DNA from 4 places in the Bacillus jepli genome. Region 2 is predicted to be linked to each of the others. Evidence: riboswitches for the same ligand, from Rfam matches in the RefSeq annotation. Region 2 holds a riboswitch; each other region holds the start of a gene.

Region 1 (5,865 bases), 720 kb from region 2:
ATTGTTGAGGAATTAATCGTAGACGGTAGAAAAATGGTCAAATGTCATGACGGCAAATATCGTACTGCTGACCCTAATTTTGTAGAAATTACACCTAAGCCTTTGGATTGGCCATATAATGTCCAGATTGAAAACATCACTCATAAAGAAGCACAGGAGATAGTAAGAATGATTCAATCTCGTTATAAAGCAGCAAAGGTGTACGGTGTGTTAAAGTAAGGTAAAATGAAGTTATAAGTTGCAGAAGTCTTGGGTATAAAAGTTACTAAGGACGTGATGATATGCAACATGAAGAAAATTTTCCAAAAGGACTTTTCTGGGGAACGCTACTCAGTATACCTTTGTGGTTATCGTTTTTTGGATGGATAATGATATTTCTAATTGGTTAAGTTATTAATACTCCAATTATTTTCCCTTAGTAGTAGCCCTGTCTCTCCGGAGATGGGGCTTTTTTATTTTAGTTAAAATGTTGAGAAGTGTGACAAACTTAACTGCATTTGGTTATTCTTAGATTTATAATCAAGTTGAGGATTGCGTGGAAGTCAGAAAGGAGGATGCTGGCTTCGCGCAAAAGCACCTGTTTGAGATGGACAGATAGGTGGCTTTTTATGAAATTAAAAGCCCCCACATTAAGGTGAGGACTCGCAATATTAGTTAGCTTATCTTATTCCTTTGTTTTACTTGATAATTGTGTAATGCAATGTTTAATCTTTTGATGTCATTTACAGATAAATCAACAAACTGTACGCCATATGATATCGACTGTCCTTTAATATGATCTTCTCTTCGGATAATTTTACCTTTTAATTCGAATTCCTCATCCTGGAAATTAAAGCTTATTTTCATAATAATGTTGTATTTAACTGGGAATTCATAAGATGTTATAAATTTCAGACCACCTATACTTAAATCCTCAATTACACCATTAAATGACTTGTTTTTTAGTTTTCCTAAAGAATTATTACCAAAATCTATCAAAGTAAAGGAACCTTCAATTCCAGGTAGGGCGATTCTATAGGACTTTCTTTTATCAACTGGTTTGAATCTATTTTCTTTAACTAATTGACTTTTTAATGATTTATTATTTTTGCTTAAAGTTTCAATTAAATGACCTTGTTTTAGTAATTTACGTTCATCTCTAAGAAATAATATTAACAAAAAAATCAAAATTATAGTTTGTGATAAAACTATGTAGCTCAAAAATATCACCTCATTTAAACAACTTGAATGGCTTTAGGTCTTCCTAAAATAAAGCCTTGACCATATTTAACACCAATAGCTTTTGCAATTGCTAAATCCATTTCAGTTTCAAGTCCTTCAAGTACTAAATTAATATTATGATTATTAGTGTAATGAAGAATTGTCTTGATTAATTCCTGTTTTTTAGGTTCCCTATACAAGTTGTTAGAAAAATATTTATCTAACTTAATAAAATCCGGATCAAGCTCAATTATGGATTTGAGATTGGAATTTCCTTTTCCGACATCATCAATTGCAAAGAGTATTCCCTCTGATTTTAATTTTGAAATACTCTCTTTTAAACTAGAATAATCAGTAATTGTTTCCATTTCACTAATTTCAAAGATGACTTGTTGACTAAAGTAGTTGTTATCGGTAATAATTTTCTTTATAAAGGGTAGGAAATTTGTATTTGTAAGGGTAGATGGAAATACATTTAAAAACAAATATCCGTCCTTTTTTGAAAATCCTGCCGAATGGTAGGTAAATGCAGCTTTATGAATAGACCGCGAATCTAATTCATAGAGCTGTTTTTCTTTTTTTGCAAGGTTAAAAGTTTCTTCGGGATTTACATAATCTGAGGTTCTAAGGAGTCCTTCAAATCCTATCCTTGTCCATGTATGAATATCAATAATAGGCTGGAAAAAGTGTGAAAATAATTCATTTTGAATCAAATCACTAATCATTTTTAGTAATCACCCCTTTCATTCTAATTTTCTGAATAAAAAAAGATGACTACACCGAAATAAAACGGGAGTCATCTTTTCTCCGCTAATTTCGGTAACTCGACTACCATAGCAAGATTGCTTTAGGTTCGTAGCTTTGCGTCCTTATCTTTCGATAAGTTTGCCTTTATCGTATAGCATATTCAAATGTAATCCTTTTTCCATATTCTAGAATAAGACAAAAATCGAAAAATTTCAACATAAATAGACAAATAGATTAGTAATGAATAAAGAAAAAGTCGTTTTATGTCGAATGTTGTGTATTTTTATTATGAAACATTCGTGTTTCTGTCACATTTGTAAAAAGGTTTGTCCCTTAGCTTATTGAATACTTTTAAGTAAGGGGATGTTAATATGATTATTAATACAGAAATTAAAGAATTAACCGCAATTCAGGAATTTAGCAATGGTAAATTTGACAGTAGCAGAGATTACAAATGGTCAGTTTGATGTGTTTGTATTGCCAACGCAGTGGGGACATCAAGAAGTAAGGGTTACAAAATCGGGTAACAAAGAAGAAATTGTAACTGAAGCATTGAAGGAATTTGAGGAATTGAATAAAGTTAAATTATCATGAAAAAAGGCCCTGTCTCTTAGCTGAGGTAGGGCTTTCTCATATTAGAATTGGTTTTGGGTCCAGGACTCATTCTAAATGCTGGATAAATATCGGTAATTAGTGTATATTTATTCCTGTCGTGATTTTATTGAAAGGAGAAATATCCAGTGAGGCGTCTTACAGATCAACTATTAATTGAAGCATATGATCAAGCCAATAAATTAAAGTTGAATAATGAATTCATTTCCCTTTTGAAGACTGAGATGCAAAGAAGGAACCTTAACGATAATAACCATCACGAAACTCCATTGTACTCTTCAAAATACACCTCAAGATTAACTACATAAAAGAATACAATCTCGGACTCTTGCATTGAAATCATACTATAATAAATGGATTAAAAAAGCCTTATCTCTTATTGTGATAGGGCTTTTAAAACGGCAAATCATCCTTCGGTGGTATTCTCCTTATCTGCCTCGTTAATTCCGTTATATCCTTATTTCCTTCATAAAGAACCTTCTTTATTAATGTTTCCCTATATCCAGTTTGTTTGATTATGTCCTGTATGTACTGATAGGCGATGATGGCCACAGTAAGATCAGGGTTATTTTTATATTCCCTTGGATTGATATCAAAAGCCCCACCACTTCGAAGTTTGCTCCCCTCGATGTCTAAAAACACATCTATATTTACTTTCATAATAATCTTCCTTTTTTTCTAAAAATCATATCATAAAACGGTCATACGAGTCATACCCTGTACAAAGGGGGTGGGACAATTGAGTAGTAATAGGAGTAAAAATAAAGTAGTAAAATCAGTGTCTTTTAATATCACAAATGAAGAAGATGTAAAGTTTTTAGAACACATTGGCGAAACGAATTTTAGCGGCTATGTTAAAGACCTTATAAGAGAAGATGTTAGGCGCCGTAACCAACCATTGAAAATCGTAAAAAAGACAGAGAGAGGGGGAGTTAAAATTGATTTAAGGGGTAGTAATACCCCTCCCTCCTCTCGGGCTCTCGTGTAACACTGTAACACGGTTGACGTTGTCAATTGACACTACTTTTTCAAAAGGAGAGAAAAGAGATGGGAGTAGAGGAGTTAATTGAAAAGCTAATGGAGTATTCAGCGAATAGCATGAAATTGTTTCAAGAAGATAAAATAAGCCACGAAGAAATGGAGAGAAGGGTAGCGAGTGTGCACTTGCAGTTGATGGAGTTTAACAAGGCTGGTGTCGGTGTATGATAGAAGGGAAGGGACTAGGTAGTAAGAAAATTAACCGTGTGAACTTGTCTCTGTCGAATAGTTATAACAAAAAATTGAATCGACTGGCTACAGCTTGCAATATGAAGCCTACGACATTAGCAGCTCGATTAGTTGAGTTGAGCCTGGACAATAATAAGCTTGTCTCACAGTTGCAGGATGAGTATTGCACACATCATGCTTATCGAGTCATACCGGTAAAAAAATATGGCAGTAATGATATCGAATACTTGCTTCAGGGGGACTGATCATGAGCTGGATGTATTTTGTATCAGGTGGCATTTCCTTTATGTTTGCTTATTTCTTATTTACTGGAGAAAGAGAAAATGACGCAGATGATTCAGAAGAAAATGATGATATAGAGGTGAATGATCATAAAACAAGAAGAGTTGAATTATCATGCCAAACATGCCGGAAATTAAAATGGCATAGAGAGATTGAAACGTACTTATTTGAATGCATGAAATGTAAAAGAAGAGTCGATTTAAGAAAGAAAGTGTCTTGAAAAAAAGAGCCTATCAAATTGATAAGCTCATGATGAATAGTGATACCATTAATGATACCGTTTTTTAATAAAAACATAAAAAAGTAATGAAAAATTGATTGCACATATATTCATAAACCTTGATTTTATGCACTTATACGTTTATCATTCGTTTATACATAGTCGAGATGGAAGGTTCAATCGGATAATAAATCAAAGAAACTCGTTTGAGAGACGGTGCGGAAAAAGTTGTGTAAATAGGTTTCAAATCAATCCTCCTTGGCAAGAATTAGGATAAATAATTTTTGCCAAGGAGGTTTTTTCTACATGAAATTACCAAAGGAATTAATCAGAGAAATTGTAAAGGAACAAAAATTCACTAGTACCAATCAAATCATGGAAACGATCAAAGAAATGTTTTCCGATGTATTGGAGGAAGTGCTCCAATGTGAAATTGATGAGCAACTGGGTTATGAAAAGCATCAACGTCGAAATGATGGACCTAATAATTATCGAAATGGTTCAACAAAACGGAAACTAAAAACACAATTTGGTGAAGTTGAAGTAAATGTTCCTAGAGACAGAAATGGCTCGTATGAGCCGCAAATTTTGGACAAATACCAAAGAAATGTGGACGGACTAGAAGAAAAGATTCTTTCCCTTTACGCTCATGGTATGTCTACAAGGGATATCAAGGAACAAGTCAAGGATCTCTATAATATTGAGATTTCCTCAGAGCTAGTTAGTAAGATTAGTGAAAAGATTATGCCACAAGTAAATGAGTGGCAGAGCCGTCCACTTGAAGCCTATTATCCTTTTATTTTTATGGATGCCATTCATTATAAAATTCGGGATAATCACCAAATTGTCTCGAAGGCAGCTTATGTTGTTTTGGGAATTAACAATGAAGGATATAAGGAAATATTGGGTATTTGGGTTGGTGGAAATGAAAGTAGTAAGTTTTGGTTAGGTGTGTTGAACGATTTGAAAACGAGAGGCGTTAAAACAGTTAATCTTTTCTGCGTAGATGGGCTTACAGGGTTTAGAGAGGCCATTCAAGCTGTGTATCCTTTCGCTAGTATTCAACGTTGTATCATTCACCAGATTCGTTCAAGTACAAAATACGTTTCTTATAAACATTTAAAAGAATTTGTCGCTGACTTAAAATTAATCTATACTTCCATCAACGAGGAATCGGGAATGGAAAGGCTCATAGAATTTAAAGAAAAATGGGGTAAAGAGTATCCATCTGCCGTAAAATCATGGGAAGAAAATTGGGATATTTTAGCTACCTTCTTTGCATATCCTCCAGAAATTAGGAGAATAATATATACTACGAATATTATCGAAGGACTACATCGTCAATTTAGGAAAGTGACAAAAACAAAGTCTATTTTTCCTAATGATGATAGTTTAAGAAAGATGCTTTATTTAGCATCTCAAAACATTACCAAAAAATGGACGATGCGTTACCGTAATTGGGACATGATCTTGAGCCAGCTTGAGATATTGAACCAAACATCATAATTGGGGACTCTGTCCCCAAACCCCTGAAGTTTAACGCATTTGTTTTCCCTAAAACGGACAAAAATAACGGA
Region 2 (5,865 bases):
ATACCTTCTAACTGATTCTTTGTTTTCAACCTTCCAAGATACTTGGATTTGATTTTCAGTTACCTTGGTATTTTCAATTGTAACGCTTGGATTCTTATATTCAGGTTGTTCTGGTTCTGGCTGTTCCACTGGTGGTTGTTCTTCACCTGGTTCTTCTACTGGTGGTTGTTCCTCGCCTGGTTCTTCTACTGGCGGTTGTTCCTCGCCTGGTTCTTCTACTGGCGGTTGTTCTTCACCTTCTTCAACATAAATCACCGTTATTTCTCGATCTAATAAGGTCTGTATGAAATTCATGACATCAGAACCTTCTATCAAATCCAATGAGTTATTGTATACAGTTGCAAAATATAATCGTGGGAGTTCTAATAAGACAGAAATATCCTCTACTTGATTATTAGAAAAATCCAGTTCTGCTAACGCTCTCAAATTCTTTAAAACACTAATGACTTTAATCTTATTTTCCCCTAATAATAAGGTTCTAATATTTGTTAAAGTCGATAATGCGGAAATATCTTCTACTTCATTATTAGAAAAATCCAGTTCTGCTAACGCTGTTAAATCTTTTAAAGCACTAATATCTTCAATCTTATTACCTCGAAGTGTTAAGGTTCGTAATTTCTCCAATCCACTCAAAGGTGTAATATCAGAAATATTGTTTGAATTTAAATAAAGATTTGATAGATTTGTTAGGTTTGATAACAGTTCGAGATTTTCAATCTTATTACCACTTAAATCTAAAAATGATAAATTTCCAGCCTTTTCTAGACCAGATAAATCAGTAATACCTCTATGTTCAGCTATTAGTGAATATAACATCTTAAGATCACTTTGATATAATTCACGTGAATAAATGAGTAATTCCTTACGGACAGCTTCTTCTAATGCAGGGTCTGCAAATGTAACAATATCTCCAGATGGAAATGCCTTTGTATTTAAATACCCATGAGTAGTTGACCAAATTAACCCTTTTGCATCAACTGCTTTGACAATTACCTCGTAACCTGTGTCCGGTAGCAAATCTGAAAGTGTATAGCTTTCTCCAGGTAAAAACTCTCCTAAGAGTTCATCTCCGATATATACTTGATAATTTTTTACACGATCCTCAACTTTCGGAAAATCAACCGTAAATGTACCTTCAGATTCTGTTAAACTTGTGAAGTTAATTTGATTTTCCCATGAAAATGTCCAATCCACTTCTACTTTATTTTCAAGTAGATGTTCGATTACATTCATCGTATCGTTACTAAATTCCTCCCCATTTCCGAAGAGTGTAACATATTGTAAGTTCGGAAGTTGTTCTAATACCTTGAAATCAGTAATTTCGTTCTCATTTAAACTAACCGTTTTTAACTTTGATAAATAAGCGAGTGATGATATATCGCTAATTTCATTGCCACTAAGGCTGAGATCTTCTAAATTATACGCAAATTCCAAGCCTGAAAGATCCTTAATACCTTCAGTCCAAGCATTCAATCTATAAAGATTATTCATGTCACTTGCACGAACTTCTCTATCCACAATGCCTAATTCTCTTTTTACTACAGACTTAAGAGTTTCATCTTTGAATGGAATAACCTTTCCCGTTGGAGCAGGCTGAGTAGTAGCGGATCCTAAGACTTTCACAACACCGCCATCTTGATTTACAATTTCAACTTTTAGTGTATAATCCGTTTCCGGCTGGAGTCCGATATATGTAAATTGGAATACATATATATTATCAATTTCTGTGATTAGTTCATCATTTAAGTAAACCTTGTATTTTTCTGCTTCGCTATGATTAATATATCGAAACCACTCCACAGTTGCAGTTGAATCCGTTACACCTTTAACACTCAAATAATTTGATGATAGTGCTTCCTCAACTGGATTTTCGACAGCCTCTTCATTTAATGCTGTTTCTTCAGACACTTCACTTTCTTGTTGTACCGTTTCCGTTTCTGTTTGGTCTACTTGTTCATCTGAAGGCAGCTCTTCAGATGCATACGCTGTTTGGCCTGTAAACGGATTACTAATAGAAAATAACATGATTAGCACTAATGGCATCTTAATCCACTTGCGTTTTTTCACTCTAGTTCCCCTCCTGGTAAATTATTAAAATATTTGTCGAAAAATACCAACTAGGTTATTATATACCATTTTTTATAAATTTTGAATATTTTTTAATGCTAAATACCTAGATTGAAAATGGTAATAAGGAACTATGTTGCTTGTATCAAATGGATTCATGAAATTATCCACTTGAACAGCATATGATAAGATTGGACGATTGGATTTTTAAAAAGAAAAAATAATAGACCAAAGGTGATTCCGTTGGTCTATTACAGGTTATGTAGGTTATTCCTATAGCTTTATAGTTTAGCTATGTAATTGATTGCTTCACGCTCATGGTAATGCATTTTTGACTCAATTTGAGATTTGAGTTTTTGGGAGAGACAATCCTCTAATAGGGTTCTATTCTTGTTAAATTGCATGCTGTGCCAATAGTATTTCGCTTTGTAAATTGCTTTTTTCACACATATTCCCCTTTCGATTTTGTGAACACAAATCGACGGAGCCTCGTGTTCGGAAACTGGCTGGCATAGTCCAATAGACCGTAGCCCCTTTAGTTTTGCGTCATCATTTTTCAATGATTTTGCCATTTCGTACGATTTATGTATGCTTCTTATTTACTATAGAATAGTGCGCGAATCTATTAAAAGGGTCTTTTGACCTATTTTTATAGTAAATAGTACTTTGGTATTGGAAGGTTGTTGGTTTTTGTCGAAATCGGAGCCAAAGGGACGGTTCGAATCCACTGAAAAAGTCCCTATATTTATAATAAAAAAGCTTCACAACTATGCTGCCATTTGAAAATCAAAAGTTTTTTCTTCATTTTTGAAATAAATGTCATTTATTTGCGGAAAAGATGGTTTTTTAGAGGATAGTATCTTGGCTATCCTCTTTAAATTAACTGCTAATGCAGTTAATTTTGCTTGTAAAGACATGCTTCTTAGACCGTACCCCCTGGCACGATCTAACCCGTGGAAATTTTTCATTTCGCCATTTTTCCATTCTTGGCAAGCTCTTTCCTTATATTTTTCTTTGATTTCTTCGGTCTTTTTTTCCTGGCTGTATTCATAAAACTCTGGTGTATTAATACTAACCTCTAACAATTTACCGACTCTTTTTTCCTTTATGCACAATTCCCTTAATGGACAATTTCTACATTGTTCTTTTTCAAAGGAATATTTATAGTATTCTTTTCCCCGTTTATCTTTGTAGTATTTCTTTTTTTCTGTTTTATTTCCTTGAACGCAAAACCATTCATCGGAATCCTTATTGTAGCTAAACCTTTCTTCATCTAACCGGTAAGACATCGCACTTACAGGTATATAAGGTTTTGCCCCAATTTGTTTGATTTGATCCAATATGGGCTTTTTAAAATAAAAGGGTTGCCTTAAAGGTGTTTGCCTCGGAATGAGTAGTATCAATACTAATACCGGCATCTTTAATAATGCCTTTTTCTACACATTGTTCTACAACTTTTAATATGATTTCATCTAATGTGACATCTTGCAATCTATGTACTCTGAACTTTGCTAATAAACTAGGATGTGGTAAATCATCTTCTGGGTTTATCCCGAGAAAATACATATAGGCAAGGTTTAATGATGCATCTTCTATAACTCTCTCGTCAGATAATTTATAAAGATGTTGAAGAACCAGTAATTTGACCATCATTTCTGGTTCTTTGGCTGGTCTTCCATAATATTTAGAATATGAATCTTCAAGTAGCTCATTAATAAAACTAAAATCTACTGCTTCGTCCATTAGCTTAAGGATGTGATTATCCGGTATTTTATTGTATAATATTGAGTACATGCTTAATTGTTTTCTGCTTTTAAGCATAAAAAATCCCCCTTTTTGGTGATAGTTTTTCGACAACTCTATTTTACCAAAATCGGGGGTTTTTTGTATTTTTTTATAAAAACCTACGTTTTCCAGTTATTTAGAAACGTTTTTCAGTGACCTCGGACGGTTCCACTGGTCCCCTTGCTTAAGACTAGGATAATGGGGAATTGCGCGATGAATGGTGATATTTGCGCTTTATTTTGGAGAATTGCGTGTTATTTTTAGGAATTGCGCTTTAAGCTGGTATAATTGCGCGATAATGATTTTCCCAGAGCTCCTTATCCAGCGAGACATGCACAAAAATACTAGCAACCAAAATTGATTGCTAGTATTTGACGTAGGTTGTAGGATTTAAAATTGCTGATTGTTTTGTTGCCTGAGTAATCAACTGCGACAACATTTACTTTTTGGTTTTTGCTTGAATATCTAAATTTGTGTCTCCATTTTGCTATTTTTGTCTATTTTAGATTTTGGCTGTGTCTTTATAGAAGGATTACACCTTTGATAAAATTTTTTTTAAAAAAAGGAGAACCTCCTCTATCTCAGGAAGATTCTCCAATTCTTATATGGGATATTGATTACTCAAAAACCACCTTAAGCTTAACTTCTAGTCTTTGGGACGGCTCAGAATTAGATACGTTCACAGGCAGTTTGAAAAATTCACTGTACAAGGTAGTTGTACCGGGTTTTTTATAGTTTTCAAAATTAAATGGTCGAATATCCCATTTCAAATCAACCTGATGTTCTTGACCGGCAGAATCCACAATTGTCGCTTGTTTTGGGAGTGCTGCATTAAATTCATCAAATGTGATATTTGATGGGACTTTTAGGTCGTTCAAAGTTTTAATTTCTTTTAATGTAAGATCTGATTTTAATACAATTTTTGCATATTCTTTTTTATCTTTTGTAATGACAAATGGATTATTTGCTGCATCATAAATTGTTTCTTTGTATACCTCCCCAAGCTGAATTTCCTTCACACTCATTCCATTTGTCATATCGAAATGGATTGTGTATTCACCTACTGGGATATCTTTCATCTCATAGGTATATTTACGATTCGAAGGACTAGTTCCAGCCGCGTATTCTTTCCCAGTCTTCTTATTTTTTAATTTGAAATTTGTAATATTCTCAAAGTCAATCGTATTTTGAGATGATGTGGTGTCCTTATATAAAGTGAGTTGTGCATTACCAAAATCAACTATAACAGGTTCTGGATCGACTTGAGTTGCCACTACCTCTAATCTGATGTTACCTGTTTTTCCTTGGAACGCGATATCATTATCACCATGCTCCCACTCTACAAAGACCTTGAATTTTTCTTCGTCGTTTTGAGGTTTAAATTTTCTTTCGAAAGCTACATCTTCCCAATTTCCATCAACCAATCTTTGTAATGTTAAAGCGACAGGAGAGGTTGTACCCTCTGGGAAAAGGTCTCCACTCGGTGAAAGTTTTACCTCATATTCTACTGGCAGCTTGGTGTTATTTCTTTGAATGTCGAAGCTGTAAACTTCTTTTTTCTCCATACCTGGGTAAAGCTCTTCATCTAAGTCAAAATTTTCATCAGCAATCGTTTTCCCATTTGCACCTACAACATCAACATCGAATACGGAAGCTTTCGCAACGTTATTATCACTTGTAAAGCTCTTCGAAAAGTATGCTACTGTTCCTATTACTGTTGCAACTGTTACAAGAACCAGAGCTGAGATTAAGATAAAAATTGTATTCCTTTTCAAACTAAACACCCCTACCTTATTTTTTGGACTTCTCTACTTCGAATTTCTAGAATTCTACTATTCTATTTTTAAAATTACTCAATCACCTCCGTACCATTGGCTTTTTTATTTTGAACTTTAAGGGGAATTGTTGAATTTCATTGTCTTGAATTCTTGCCCTCTAAAGTTAAAACCTATAAATTGTTCCTAATAAAGAACGTTTTAACAACACTTATCCACCCTATTAAATAAAAATGGG
Region 3 (5,865 bases), 910 kb from region 2:
ATATTAGGTTATAATAGTAAAAATATCAATACTAACTTATGGAGGTACACATTTATATGAAAAAGGTTTTAGCGGCTATGGTAGCACTTACTCTGATTCTTTCGCCACTTGGAAACTTTGTCTTCCAAGACCAAACAACAACTGTTGAAGCAAAAGGCTATAAGTCAGGTAAGAGAGGGTTTAATAATAATATAGGAAACACAAATAAATCCAACTTCCAACAACAACAAAAGAAAAAGGCAGATAATAATGTGACAAACAAGTCTACTACTACAAATCCTAAAGGTGGATTCATGTCTGGTGGATTAATGAAAGGCCTTATGCTTGGTGGACTTGCAGGGTTCCTGTTTGGTGGTCTTCTAGGTGGAATGGGAATGCTCGGCTCATTTTTAGGATTAATGATTAACGTTATAGCGATTTATGTTCTGATTGTCATCATTCGTAAAATCTTCGTGATGATTAGAGATCGTAAGAAAAATGAGGCAGACCCATGGAGACGTTAATTCTTTCTGAACAAGAAATTATTAATGCGGTTTGTGTTTATATTGGCTTGAAAAAACAAGTAAAGCCAGAAGAAGTCGAAGTAGAGCTTATGTATGATGATGACTACGGGTTCTCCGCTGAAGCATATGTCAACGATCGCAAACAGGTTCTCATCATGGCAAACCTAATCGAAGCGATTCGTTTATGGCTTGGAGAATTTCTGAATCGAGACCCATATGCAGGAATCAAGCTTGTATTAGACGATGAAGAAGGCATCATTGCCCATATTAACTAAAATTAAAAAAGCTCATCCAAATGGATGAGCTTTTTTAATTCGCCACGACTATTCGATTTTTTCCATTCTCTTTTGCAGCGTAAAGGGCTTGATCTGCTGCCTTCTTCAACGCATCCACAGTTGTTCCATTATACGGATAGACACCAACACCAGTGCTGATTGAAACGGTGATTTTTTCATCATCAACGATGAGTGGGTGTTCCGAGTAATACTCGTTTAACTTATAGTAGATGTCCTTCACACCCAAATCAATGCGGGTTTTAATAAGAATCATGAACTCATCCCCCGCATATCGATAGCCTTCCATCTTATCATTGCAAAGTGTTTTCATGCCGTCTGCAAGTATTTTTAAATATAAATCACCCGCATCATGGCCGAAGCGGTCATTTACTTGCTTTAAATCATCAGAATCGATCATCATAACTGTAATCTCGCCATCATCATTTCGAATTAATTGTCCTAAATCCTCATGGAAAGCACGATGGTTTTTTAAACCTGTTAATTCGTCTGTGCGGGACATTGTGTAAATTTTTCCGTATAATCGTGCTGTTTCAATCGAATTGATAACTTGAGCACCGATCATTTGCAAAAGGTCCTCGTGTTCCTTCCGATAGGCGAAATCCCTATAGCTTTGTGCTGAAATGACACCTTTTACTTGATCATCCATCACAACTGGTACGAATAAACAAGACCTTGTGTCTTGCTCTCCTTCTCCCATTTTCGTATCATACTCAATGTTTTGATTTCGATGCTTGAGGTGAACGATTTCTCGTGTTTTTATAACCTTTGATGTGTAATTTTCACCAAACTCCACGGTACTTGGTGGGGCAGGTTCACCGTTATCCATAATAAAAATCATTTGAATTTGTGCATCACCAGGATTGTGCAGGGCAATATAAAACGAGTCCGTTGGCATAACGCGTGATACCATCTCGTAGGACTTTTGAAGAAGAACGCTTTCATTTAAAGTTTTGCTGCAAATTTGGGCAAATTCATGAAGGATACGGTAATGCTTGTTCATCCAATGCATATTTTCCATTTGTTCGTTCATTTGTTGGAGTTGGGTTAAAAGGGTGCTAGTAATCTTTTGTTCCTCTTGTTCCTGACCAATCTCGTCAAAAAAGCTACGAGTTTCGTCAGAAATCAGGTTCTTTTCGAAACCAACCTTTTCGACTAATTCACTCAGTTTTCTTAGTACGTTCAGATTCTGGATGGTTTTCTTCATGCATAATCACTTCCAAATTTTTTTAAAGAATGTTCAAAAAACCGGTTGAAAATGGCACTGGTCATGGCGTTTCGTCGACGCGGTCCTTTTCCCCTTCCTTTTGAACATGCTAATTTATCCAAAAATCTAGTAAAATAGTAACAACAATATACTTAATGGTATAAAAAAAAAGACTAATCACACACCGATTAATCTTCGCTCTTACGATACGAGTTTTACTCGGCAACTGGCTGGCATGTCCAACTGGACTAAGCCCCTATAGTTTTGCGTCTTCATCTTTCAATGAATTTGCCTTTCCTTTATACAATTATCTTTAAAGAAAGATTATTTCAAATTGTACTATAATTATATTTCTATTTTCACATTTGGTCAATGAAATTAACCTCACCTTTTTCTAAAAATGTTAATTTATTCCTACTACCAATTTACTAGATTCTTTTTTCGGTCTATATACGATCACTCCATTTATATTTTTACACTTGACTTTATGAATGTTATTGAATTTTTTGCCGATTCGTGTATAATTATGCCGGATTACACAAAAACTATTACCTTATTTTATATAGAAAGAAGGGGGTTGCTATGACCAGTATACCTATTATCCAATTTAAAAATGTGACGAAACAATATGACAATGACCCACCTGTCCTTAACAATGTCAGCTTTGAAATTGAAAGAGGAAAGTTTTATACCCTTCTTGGTCCATCCGGATGTGGAAAAACAACGATTTTGCGTTTGATCGCAGGATTTATCGAACCCTCAGATGGAGAGGTTTATTTTAATGGCAAAAAAGTAAACACCACACCTGCCAATAAGCGTCAGGTTAATACAGTGTTTCAGGATTATGCTTTATTTCCACATCTTAATGTATATGAAAATGTTGCCTTTGGCTTACGAATAAAAAAAATGAAGCAATCTGAAATCGATAAAAAAGTGAAAGAAGCCCTAAGCTTTGTCAATCTTACTGGCTATGAAAACCGCGAAATTAGAGAAATGTCGGGTGGTCAAAGACAACGTGTGGCAATTGCTCGAGCGATTGTGAACGAGCCTGAGATTATTTTATTGGATGAGCCATTGTCAGCACTTGATTTAAAGCTCCGTACAGAAATGCAATATGAACTCCGTGACCTTCAAAAGCGACTTGGTATTACCTTTATCTTTGTCACACATGACCAAGAGGAGGCACTTGCTATGTCTGATGAGATATTTGTATTGAATAAAGGAGACATACAACAAAGTGGCACCCCTATCGATATATATGACGAACCCATCAATCGCTTTGTCGCTGATTTTATCGGAGAATCGAATATCGTAAAAGGAAAAATGCATCGAGACTTTTTAGTTGAATTCGTTGGAAAGACATTTGATTGTGTTGACCAAGGTTTTTCAGACAATGAGCCTGTTGAAATTGTCATCCGTCCTGAAGATCTAGAAATAACCTCTGTTGAAAAAGGAAAGCTTCAAGTTGTTGTAGATTCTCAGCTTTTTAGAGGGGTTCACTATGAAATTTGCGGCTTTGATAAGGATGGAAATGAGTGGCTTGTACACTCTACAAAGAAAGCTAAAGTTGGCGATGAAATCGGACTTTACTTTGATCCAGAGGCGATTCATGTTATGCGGATTGGTGAAACAGAGGAAGAATATGATCGTCGCTTAGAGGCATATGTGGACGGGGAAAGCCATGGAAAATAAGCTGACTCGCAATATATATTTTATCCCTTATGCACTATGGATTCTTGTATTTGTTATTGCTCCGATTACACTTGTTCTCTATTATTCATTTTTTGATATAGAGGGAAATCTATCATTAATAAATTACAAAACATTTTTCACACCAACTTATCTAAAGATGACATTAAGCTCATTTTGGTATGCCTTTTTAATAACAGCTGTCTCATTATTGGTCGCATACCCTACAGCCTATTTAATCACTAGAACGAAGCATAAACATCTTTGGTTGCTTCTCATCATTGCTCCTTCTTGGATCAATCTTCTATTAAAAGCATATGCTTTTATTGGGATTTTTGGAGCCTATGGAACTGCCAACGCGATTCTTGAAGTACTGGGTATCGGCTCTAGACAGTTATTATTTACTGATTTCAGCTTTGTGTTTGTATCTGTTTATATTTTTATTCCATTTATGATTTTACCTATCTTTAACTCATTAGATGAGTTAAATCCAAGTCTATTGGACGCTGCTAGAGACCTTGGAGCATCAAAATGGACAACGTTTCGTCGTGTCATTTTTCCATTAACGATTCAGGGTGTAAAATCAGGATGCCAGGTTGTCTTTATTCCTGCCCTATCATTATTCATGCTTACTCGATTAATTGCAGGAAACAAAGTGATCACACTTGGTACTGCTATTGAACAACAGTTTCTCGTCACACAGGATTGGGGCATGGGTTCGACCATTGCTGTCTTCCTTATTATTTTCATGGTACTAATTATGGTAGTGACTGGAAACCGCAAGAAACGAGGTGCTAAAAATGAGAGATAAACTTACCATCTCTTCAAAAGTATATCTATTTATTATTTTCTTCATTTTATACGCACCGATTTTTTATTTGGTCTATTACTCCTTTAATAGTGGCGGCACGATGAACAATTTCGAGGGTTTTACCTTGGATTGGTATAAGGAGCTATTTGGAGATACACGATTACTCATCATTGTGTTAAATACATTTGTGATCGCCTTGCTATCGGCACTCTTTTCAACGATTATCGGGGTGCTTGGGGCAATTGGGATTCACTCTGTGAGAAAAAGACAAACTCAAAATACGTTATTGTCCTTAAATAACGTTTTAATTGTAAGTCCAGATGTTATCATTGGTGCATCTTTCCTTATTTTATTAACTATGGCTGGAATTAAATTAGGCTTTTATTCTGTACTGCTTTCACATATCGCCTTCTGTATTCCAATTGTCGTACTCATGGTATTACCTAAATTAAAGGAAATGAGCCCAAGTTTAATCGACGCAGCAAAGGATCTTGGGGCAAGCCAGTGGCAAGTCTTAACAAAGGTCATTATCCCTTATATTACACCAGGGATTTTCGCAGGATTTTTCATGGCACTAACCTATTCCTTTGATGATTTCGCAGTTACCTTTTTCGTGACAGGCAATGGTTTCTCAACGCTTTCCGTTGAAATCTACTCGCTTGCACGCCGCGGAATTTCATTAAATATTAATGCATTGTCTACTCTATTATTTATCTTCACAATGCTGCTTGCTGTCGGCTATTACTTTATCGCACAACGTGGTAATACACGTGGATTGGGGGTTCGGAAATGACGAAACTCATCCGTGCTTTCTTAACAATCGTGCTTGTCTCAGCTGGTCTTCTTTATCTGATCCATTATTTAAATTCGTCTCAAGGCCTTGCAAGTGGGAACACCTTGACGATTTATAACTGGGGAGATTATATTGACGAAGAATTAATTGACCGCTTTGAAGAGGAAACTGGAATCAAGGTCATTTACGAAACCTTTGACTCCAATGAAGCGATGATGACAAAAATTGAACAAGGTGGGACAACGTATGATATCGCAGTTCCATCTGAATATATGATTGATAAAATGCGCCAAGAGGACTTGCTTATCCCTCTTGATCATTCGAAGCTTCCAAATTTAAAAAACATTGATGAGCGTTTCATGGATCTTGCTTTTGATCCAGGCAATAAATACTCTGTTCCGTATTTCTGGGGAACCGTTGGAATCGTGTTTAATCCAACAATGCTTGACGGAAAAGAGTTTACTAGTTGGAATGACCTTTGGGATCCTTCCTTAAAGAATGAAATTATCTTGGTCGACGGCGCTAGAGAAATCATGGGAATGGGGCTTAACTCTATTGGGTATTCACTC
Region 4 (5,865 bases), 500 kb from region 2:
CCCTAGTAATGATGTCGTACCGATTATTAACAGTTTAATTGAAAGTGGTAAAATTGAGCGTCCATTTATCGGTATCGGATTAGCGGATCTTGGGGAAATACCAAGAATGTATTATGCCGACCTTCCTGAAGATATAAAAGAAGGAGTTATTGTAACAAGTGTTGCACAGAACTCTGCTGCTGAAAAAGCTGGATTAAAAATGACCGACGTGATTGTGAAAATCAATGACACTGAAGTTAAGAGTTCAATGGATCTTCGAAAATATTTATATTCAAAAGTAAAAATTGGTGATGAAATTCAATTGAGCTTTTATCGCGGCGGTAAACTTGAAACAGCAAAACTAACCTTAACAAGCAATAATACAGGAATTGAATAACTTATAGTGGTGAAGGGAATTAAAGAATGGGGAAAACAAAACTAGCCTGGGCCGTTGGGTCAATCTTATGTATTGCACTCATCGCGATCATTGGATTCACATATGTAAAGAAGGATGTAGTTGCAAGTGTAAATGGCGTGGAAATTGAACGCGATGAGCTTCATACATCATTAGAGAAATTTTACGGATCACAGGTTTTAGAGACACTAATCACGAATAAAATCATTGCTCTAGAAGCAGAGAAGGAAAACATAGAAGTTTCTGACGAAGAGATAGATAAGGAGTTGCAGGCATTAATCGACTCCTATGGAGGAGAGGAAACTTTTACGAGTGCCATTGAAGCGAGTGGAGCAACCCGTAAAGATATCGAAAACGATATCAAGCAATTTATTCAAACGAAAAAACTATTGGAACCTAGAATAGTAATTACAGATGATGAGTTAAAAACGTATTTTGAAGAAAACAAGGATTCCTTTGCGCAGTCCGAGCAGGTTCAAGCTAGTCATATCTTAGTTGATGATGAATCAACTGCAAATGAAGTTACGACAAAGCTTAGTGATGGTGCGGATTTTGCAGAATTAGCGAAAGAGTATTCAAAGGATACTGCTAATGCAGAGGCTGGTGGAGAGCTTGGCTATTTCGGAAAAGGTGAAATGGTTGCTGAATTTGAAAATGCTGCATTCTCATTGGGGATTGATGAAATTAGTGACCCAGTAAAAACAGACTTCGGGTACCATATCATCAAAGTGACCGATAAAAAAGAAGCGAAAGAAGCAACCTATGAAGATAGCAAAGACTCCATTTACGCAGTCCTGTTTGATCAAAAAATCTCAGAGGAATACAGTGCGTGGTTAACTGAAAAAACAGAGGAATACAAGATTGAGCGAAATCTATCCTAACTTGATTTAAGGCCCAAACCGAAAATATGGTTTGGGCCATTTTCATTAGTTTTGCAGGAAATACTTCCGACAAATTTTTCTGTTGCCGACAACATTTCCCGGGAAACGACAGCAGGTATTTGATACTGACAGTATTCTATTAAAAGGCGAAATTTTCAAATTTTATTTAATGGATAAATGTGATATTATTTCCATAAATATCAAGTTTCGATAAAAGGAGTGAAATATGAAATTTACAGTTGTATGTCTTTTTATACTATTTATTGTGATTGGAATAGTGAAAAACAAAGATAAGAATTATGCCAAACAAGTGGGGGTGTCATTGATGCTTCTGGGGACTTTGAATGCAATAGCCTTATACAACGTCGACAGTTTTTCAATTGACGATCCTGTACAATACTTAGATATTTTTTTCATTAGTCCAGAACGAATTGACACTTATGGGAATCTATCAATTGGAGTCGCACTAATTGGGCTCATCATCTATCTGTTTTCAGAGATTAAAAGATAGGAGGACTTGCCATGGGCTATATAGAAGAGTTAAGAAAATTGGTTGGCAACCGACCGCTTAATTTGGTTGGTACGGCAGTAGGAGTAATTAATGAAAAAGGAGAAATCTTGCTTCAGCAACGAATAAACGGTGTTTGGGGTGTTCCTGGTGGATTTTTAGAATTGGGAGAATCCACCGAAGAAGCGGGTAGGAGAGAAGTACTAGAAGAAACAGGGCTGCAAATCGGGAAGTTGGATTTAGTAGGCGTGTTTTCTGGAAAAACCCACTTTGTCAAACTCCCAAATGGAGATGAATTTTACCCAATTACCATTGCTTATGTCACAAGAGAGATTGTTGCTGGAAAGCTTGACGTAAATCGTGAAGAAGGATTAGATGCTCAGTTCTTTAGTCTCAGTGCACTTCCCGAAAACATGAATCCACTTATTCCAAATTTACTACAAAAATATCTTCAAACTAGAAAAGTATAAAAAGCACTTGACAATCTATAAAAAAATAAAATTACCAATGTTTTTTTAGTCCGATAGTATGATATGATAGTGGTATGTCATCAAAAGGCCTTTCATTCTTAGTGCTATTAAGAATGAAAAGGGGAATTTTGATTTGAAGAAAAGAACATGGAAGTATGAGGAAATAGAGTTTTTGAAGGATAATGTAGGTCGAATGAAAATCTCTACGATTGCGACTCACCTAGATAGAACGGAAACAGCCGTTGAGTTAAAGATTAAGAGATTAGGGATTTCCAATACGAAGTCCTTCACCGGTCAATTAACGATGCATGAATTGGCAACTCTATTAAAAATTGATCCAAAGTCTGTAAAGCTATGGATTGACAACCATGGATTAAGGTACACAAAAAAGGCAACACGAAATACACGGAAATTTTACTTTATTAAACCTGAAGATTTTTGGGATTGGGCAAAGAACAATAAAGACCGAATTGACTTCTCCAAGATTGAAAAAAATGCGATTGTTCCTGAACCTAGCTGGGTTGAAGGGGAACGTTCCAAGCAAAAGAGGGTCAATTACAGGTCATGGACTACGGTTGAAATTCATTCCATGATCGAACTTGTCGCAATGGGGAAACCATTTTCAGACATCGGCAAAAGATTAAATCGTAGCCCAATTAGCATTCAACGTAAATATCAGCGTATGCGCAACGCCATTAGATAAGCAGAATACCAAACTATACAAAAGGCAAAATTGTTGAAAGACGATGACGCAAAGCCACGGGCCTAAGGAGAATTCTCTATGGCGGCTGGGTTGCTATAGAATGGAAGGGTACCTTTATTTGATGACGAAAAATGGGAGAGTCTAGTTGGAAAACTAGATTCTCCCGTTTTCTTTTTGCTAGATTATTGGTCTAGTAACTTTCTATCTAACTCTTTAACGCCATTCATTATTTGTACTGCAAAACCGACACAAGTAAGAATAATACTTAAAGTAAGAAAATATGCTACAAACATGTAACCTTCACCTCATTACAGTATTTTTTCTATTTCTACTTTTAGTATAGTGCGAACCTGTATAGTAGGCTGTGATGTGTATCACAGATTAGCCTCTTTTTTTGATATTCCTCGTCAAAATTGGAATCAATTCACGTTGTAGTTCTTTTTTTAATGTGATATATTTTTTTAGATAGAAATTGTGATAACGGAAGGAAAATTTACATGAGTTATATAGATGAAGTTCAAAAGCGAAGAACATTTGCCATCATCTCACACCCGGACGCCGGGAAAACGACGATGACTGAAAAATTGCTATTGTTTGGTAACGTGATTCGTGAAGCGGGAACTGTAAAAGGAAAAAAATCAGGGAAATTTGCTGCATCGGACTGGATGGAAATTGAAAAGCAACGTGGAATCTCAGTCACATCAAGTGTTATGAGTTTTCCATATGAAAATTTTTATGTCAATATTTTGGATACACCGGGACACGAGGATTTCAGTGAGGATACCTATCGTACATTAACTGCTGTTGACAGTGTTGTGATGATTATTGACTCCACAAAAGGTGTTGAACCACAAACGATTAAGCTTTTCAAAGTTTGTCGAATGAGAGGAATTCCGATTTTTACATTCATTAATAAGCTTGACCGTGAAGGAAAGGATCCACTTGATCTGTTAGCGGAAATTGAAGAGGTGCTAGGGATTGAATCCTATCCAATGAACTGGCCAGTTGGTATGGGAAAACGATTTTTAGGGATTGTCGACCGTTATAACAATCGGTTCGTTCATTTTACTGGGAATGAAGATGAAAAAATCATTCCATTACAGGAGCTAGAGGACGGCAAACATCCAGAGATTACTGAAAGCCCGATTTATGACAGTGCACAAGACGAATTACTCTTATTAGACGAAGCTGGAAACAATTTTGATGTAGAGCGTGTAGCTAAGGGTGAACTTACACCTGTATTCTTTGGTAGTGCGCTCGCAAACTTTGGTGTAGAAACATTTTTCAATACATTTTTACAATTTGCCTCAGCACCGAAGCCTCGTAAAACAAACCTTGGATTAGTTCCACCAGAGGACGAAATGTTCTCCGGGTATATTTTTAAAATCCAGGCAAATATGAATACGAAGCATCGTGACCGGATTGCGTTCCTACGTGTCTGCTCCGGAAAGTTTGAGCGTGGAATGAGCGTTAACATCACTCGTACCGGTAAATCAATCAAATTGAATCAAACCCAACAATTTATGGCGGCAAGCCGTGAAACAGTTGATGAGGCATATCCTGGCGATATTATCGGAATTTATGACCCGAACGTCTATCAAATCGGTGATACATTGACGGCAGGTAAAGAAGATATGCATTATCAGGAGCTACCTGTGTTTCCACCGGAAATGTATCGTAAGGTTCGCGTAAAGAACGTGATGAAGGCGAAGCAATTTAGAAAAGGAATTGAGCAACTCGTTCAAGAAGGTGCGATTCAATTATTCAGACAGGAATCAAATGATGAATTTATTCTTGGTGCGGTTGGTCAGCTCCAATATGATGTGTTTGAATATCGATTAGAGGCAGAATACAATGTCGCAGTTGAATTCACTACCCTTGGAAATCGGATTCCAAGATGGATTGCGAACAAGAATGTCGATACACGCCTGTTCGATTCAAGAAGTTTACTTGTTCGTGACCGAAATGAGCGCTATGTAGTTTTATTTGAAAATGACTTTACCTATCGTTATTTCCAAGATAAAAACAAGGACATCGAACTCATTGATTTATTTGAAAGTAACGACTATAAAGGTGTTTAAAATAAATCGCCCAGAAACTTTTCTGGGCGATTTATTTTATGAAAGGATGCAGAAATTTGTTTCGAAAAATCGATTAGGATCCAGTTGTTGTACTAGTTTATGATAGTAGTGGAAATGGCGTCTTCACAGCGGGCGGTGCAAATTTTGAAACATAAATGATTGAGCTTGCTGGTGGGAAAAACATTTTTGAAGAAATTACTGACAAGCATTGGGTCACTGTTAGCTACGAAGAGGTTCTTGCTAGAAAGCCTGATGTGATTTTGATACACGACTATGAAGCACCTTCAACCGAACGAAAAATAAAGGACACCAAAAACACCCTGCCCTTTCACAGTTAGAAAGTGTTAAAAACGAAAACTTTGTTGTCATTTCGCTAGAGAGCGTATTACCTGGAAACTGTATGGCGTAAGCGGTGGAGAGTTTAGCGGAAGGGTTTTATCCAGAGGTGTTTGAATAGCAAGGGTAAATTATGTGTTTTACTTTCGTTGTTTTGGTATAGTAAATTTATGAAATTGTTGAAAGGACACGAATTTGATGCTATTGAAACTTTTGCTGGCGCTCATCCTTCCGGGTGTACTCGTCGTTTTCTTTACAAGGGTGACTTATAATTATTATGTAGGCTTCTTTCTAGCGGTTGCTCTAATTGCTGCATCCATATATAAAGGATATGCAGATTCCATTTATATCATTATTGCGGATATCATCTCGCTTGGATTGGGATTTCTGTATGCGAGGAACATGGGGAAAAGGGCTAAAAAATAAATGGGTATGTCGGGGGTTTAATGAAGGACTATTTGCTATAGAAGACGCAGCCAAACGTCCGTCATC

Evidence for each region. A riboswitch is a leader RNA that binds a small molecule or an ion and turns the genes downstream of it on or off. The one in region 2 is predicted to bind cyclic di-GMP.
Region 1: linked by a shared signal. The riboswitch ahead of ABC371_RS11170 (EAL domain-containing protein) and the one ahead of ABC371_RS07420 (leucine-rich repeat domain-containing protein) in region 2 are both predicted to bind cyclic di-GMP.
Region 3: linked by a shared signal. The riboswitch ahead of ABC371_RS02800 (sensor domain-containing diguanylate cyclase) and the one ahead of ABC371_RS07420 (leucine-rich repeat domain-containing protein) in region 2 are both predicted to bind cyclic di-GMP.
Region 4: linked by a shared signal. The riboswitch ahead of ABC371_RS09975 (peptide chain release factor 3) and the one ahead of ABC371_RS07420 (leucine-rich repeat domain-containing protein) in region 2 are both predicted to bind cyclic di-GMP.

What each region holds. Positions count from the first base shown of each region.
Region 1 covers NZ_JBDFMO010000001.1:2,197,996-2,203,860, forward strand. The annotation lists gene ABC371_RS11160 (peptidoglycan recognition protein family protein) at 1-219, shown strand, start outside; gene ABC371_RS11165 (PilZ domain-containing protein) at 655-1,200, opposite strand; gene ABC371_RS11170 (EAL domain-containing protein) at 1,215-1,925, opposite strand; cyclic di-GMP riboswitch class I at 2,016-2,100, opposite strand; gene ABC371_RS11175 (hypothetical protein) at 2,371-2,541, shown strand; partial or broken gene ABC371_RS11180 (sporulation histidine kinase inhibitor Sda) at 2,688-2,804, shown strand; gene ABC371_RS11185 (hypothetical protein) at 2,953-3,219, opposite strand; gene ABC371_RS11190 (hypothetical protein) at 3,299-3,547, shown strand; gene ABC371_RS11195 (hypothetical protein) at 3,607-3,765, shown strand; gene ABC371_RS11200 (hypothetical protein) at 3,762-4,031, shown strand; gene ABC371_RS11205 (hypothetical protein) at 4,034-4,288, shown strand; gene ABC371_RS11210 (IS256 family transposase) at 4,595-5,794, shown strand.
Region 2 covers NZ_JBDFMO010000001.1:1,475,991-1,481,855, reverse strand. The annotation lists gene ABC371_RS07420 (leucine-rich repeat domain-containing protein) at 1-2,067, opposite strand, end outside; cyclic di-GMP riboswitch class I at 2,562-2,647, opposite strand; partial or broken gene ABC371_RS07415 (transposase) at 2,913-3,888, opposite strand; gene ABC371_RS07410 (hypothetical protein) at 4,470-5,627, opposite strand.
Region 3 covers NZ_JBDFMO010000001.1:564,612-570,476, forward strand. The annotation lists gene ABC371_RS02790 (hypothetical protein) at 57-503, shown strand; gene ABC371_RS02795 (YxcD family protein) at 491-778, shown strand; gene ABC371_RS02800 (sensor domain-containing diguanylate cyclase) at 813-2,003, opposite strand; cyclic di-GMP riboswitch class I at 2,222-2,306, opposite strand; gene ABC371_RS02805 (ABC transporter ATP-binding protein) at 2,586-3,695, shown strand; gene ABC371_RS02810 (ABC transporter permease) at 3,685-4,503, shown strand; gene ABC371_RS02815 (ABC transporter permease) at 4,493-5,296, shown strand; gene ABC371_RS02820 (ABC transporter substrate-binding protein) at 5,293-5,865, shown strand, end outside.
Region 4 covers NZ_JBDFMO010000001.1:1,976,263-1,982,127, forward strand. The annotation lists gene ABC371_RS09950 (S1C family serine protease) at 1-376, shown strand, start outside; gene ABC371_RS09955 (peptidylprolyl isomerase) at 403-1,275, shown strand; gene ABC371_RS09960 (hypothetical protein) at 1,502-1,786, shown strand; gene ABC371_RS09965 (NUDIX hydrolase) at 1,798-2,253, shown strand; gene ABC371_RS09970 (DNA-binding protein) at 2,387-2,956, shown strand; cyclic di-GMP riboswitch class I at 2,970-3,054, shown strand; gene ABC371_RS09975 (peptide chain release factor 3) at 3,454-5,037, shown strand; gene ABC371_RS09980 (DUF2198 family protein) at 5,572-5,799, shown strand.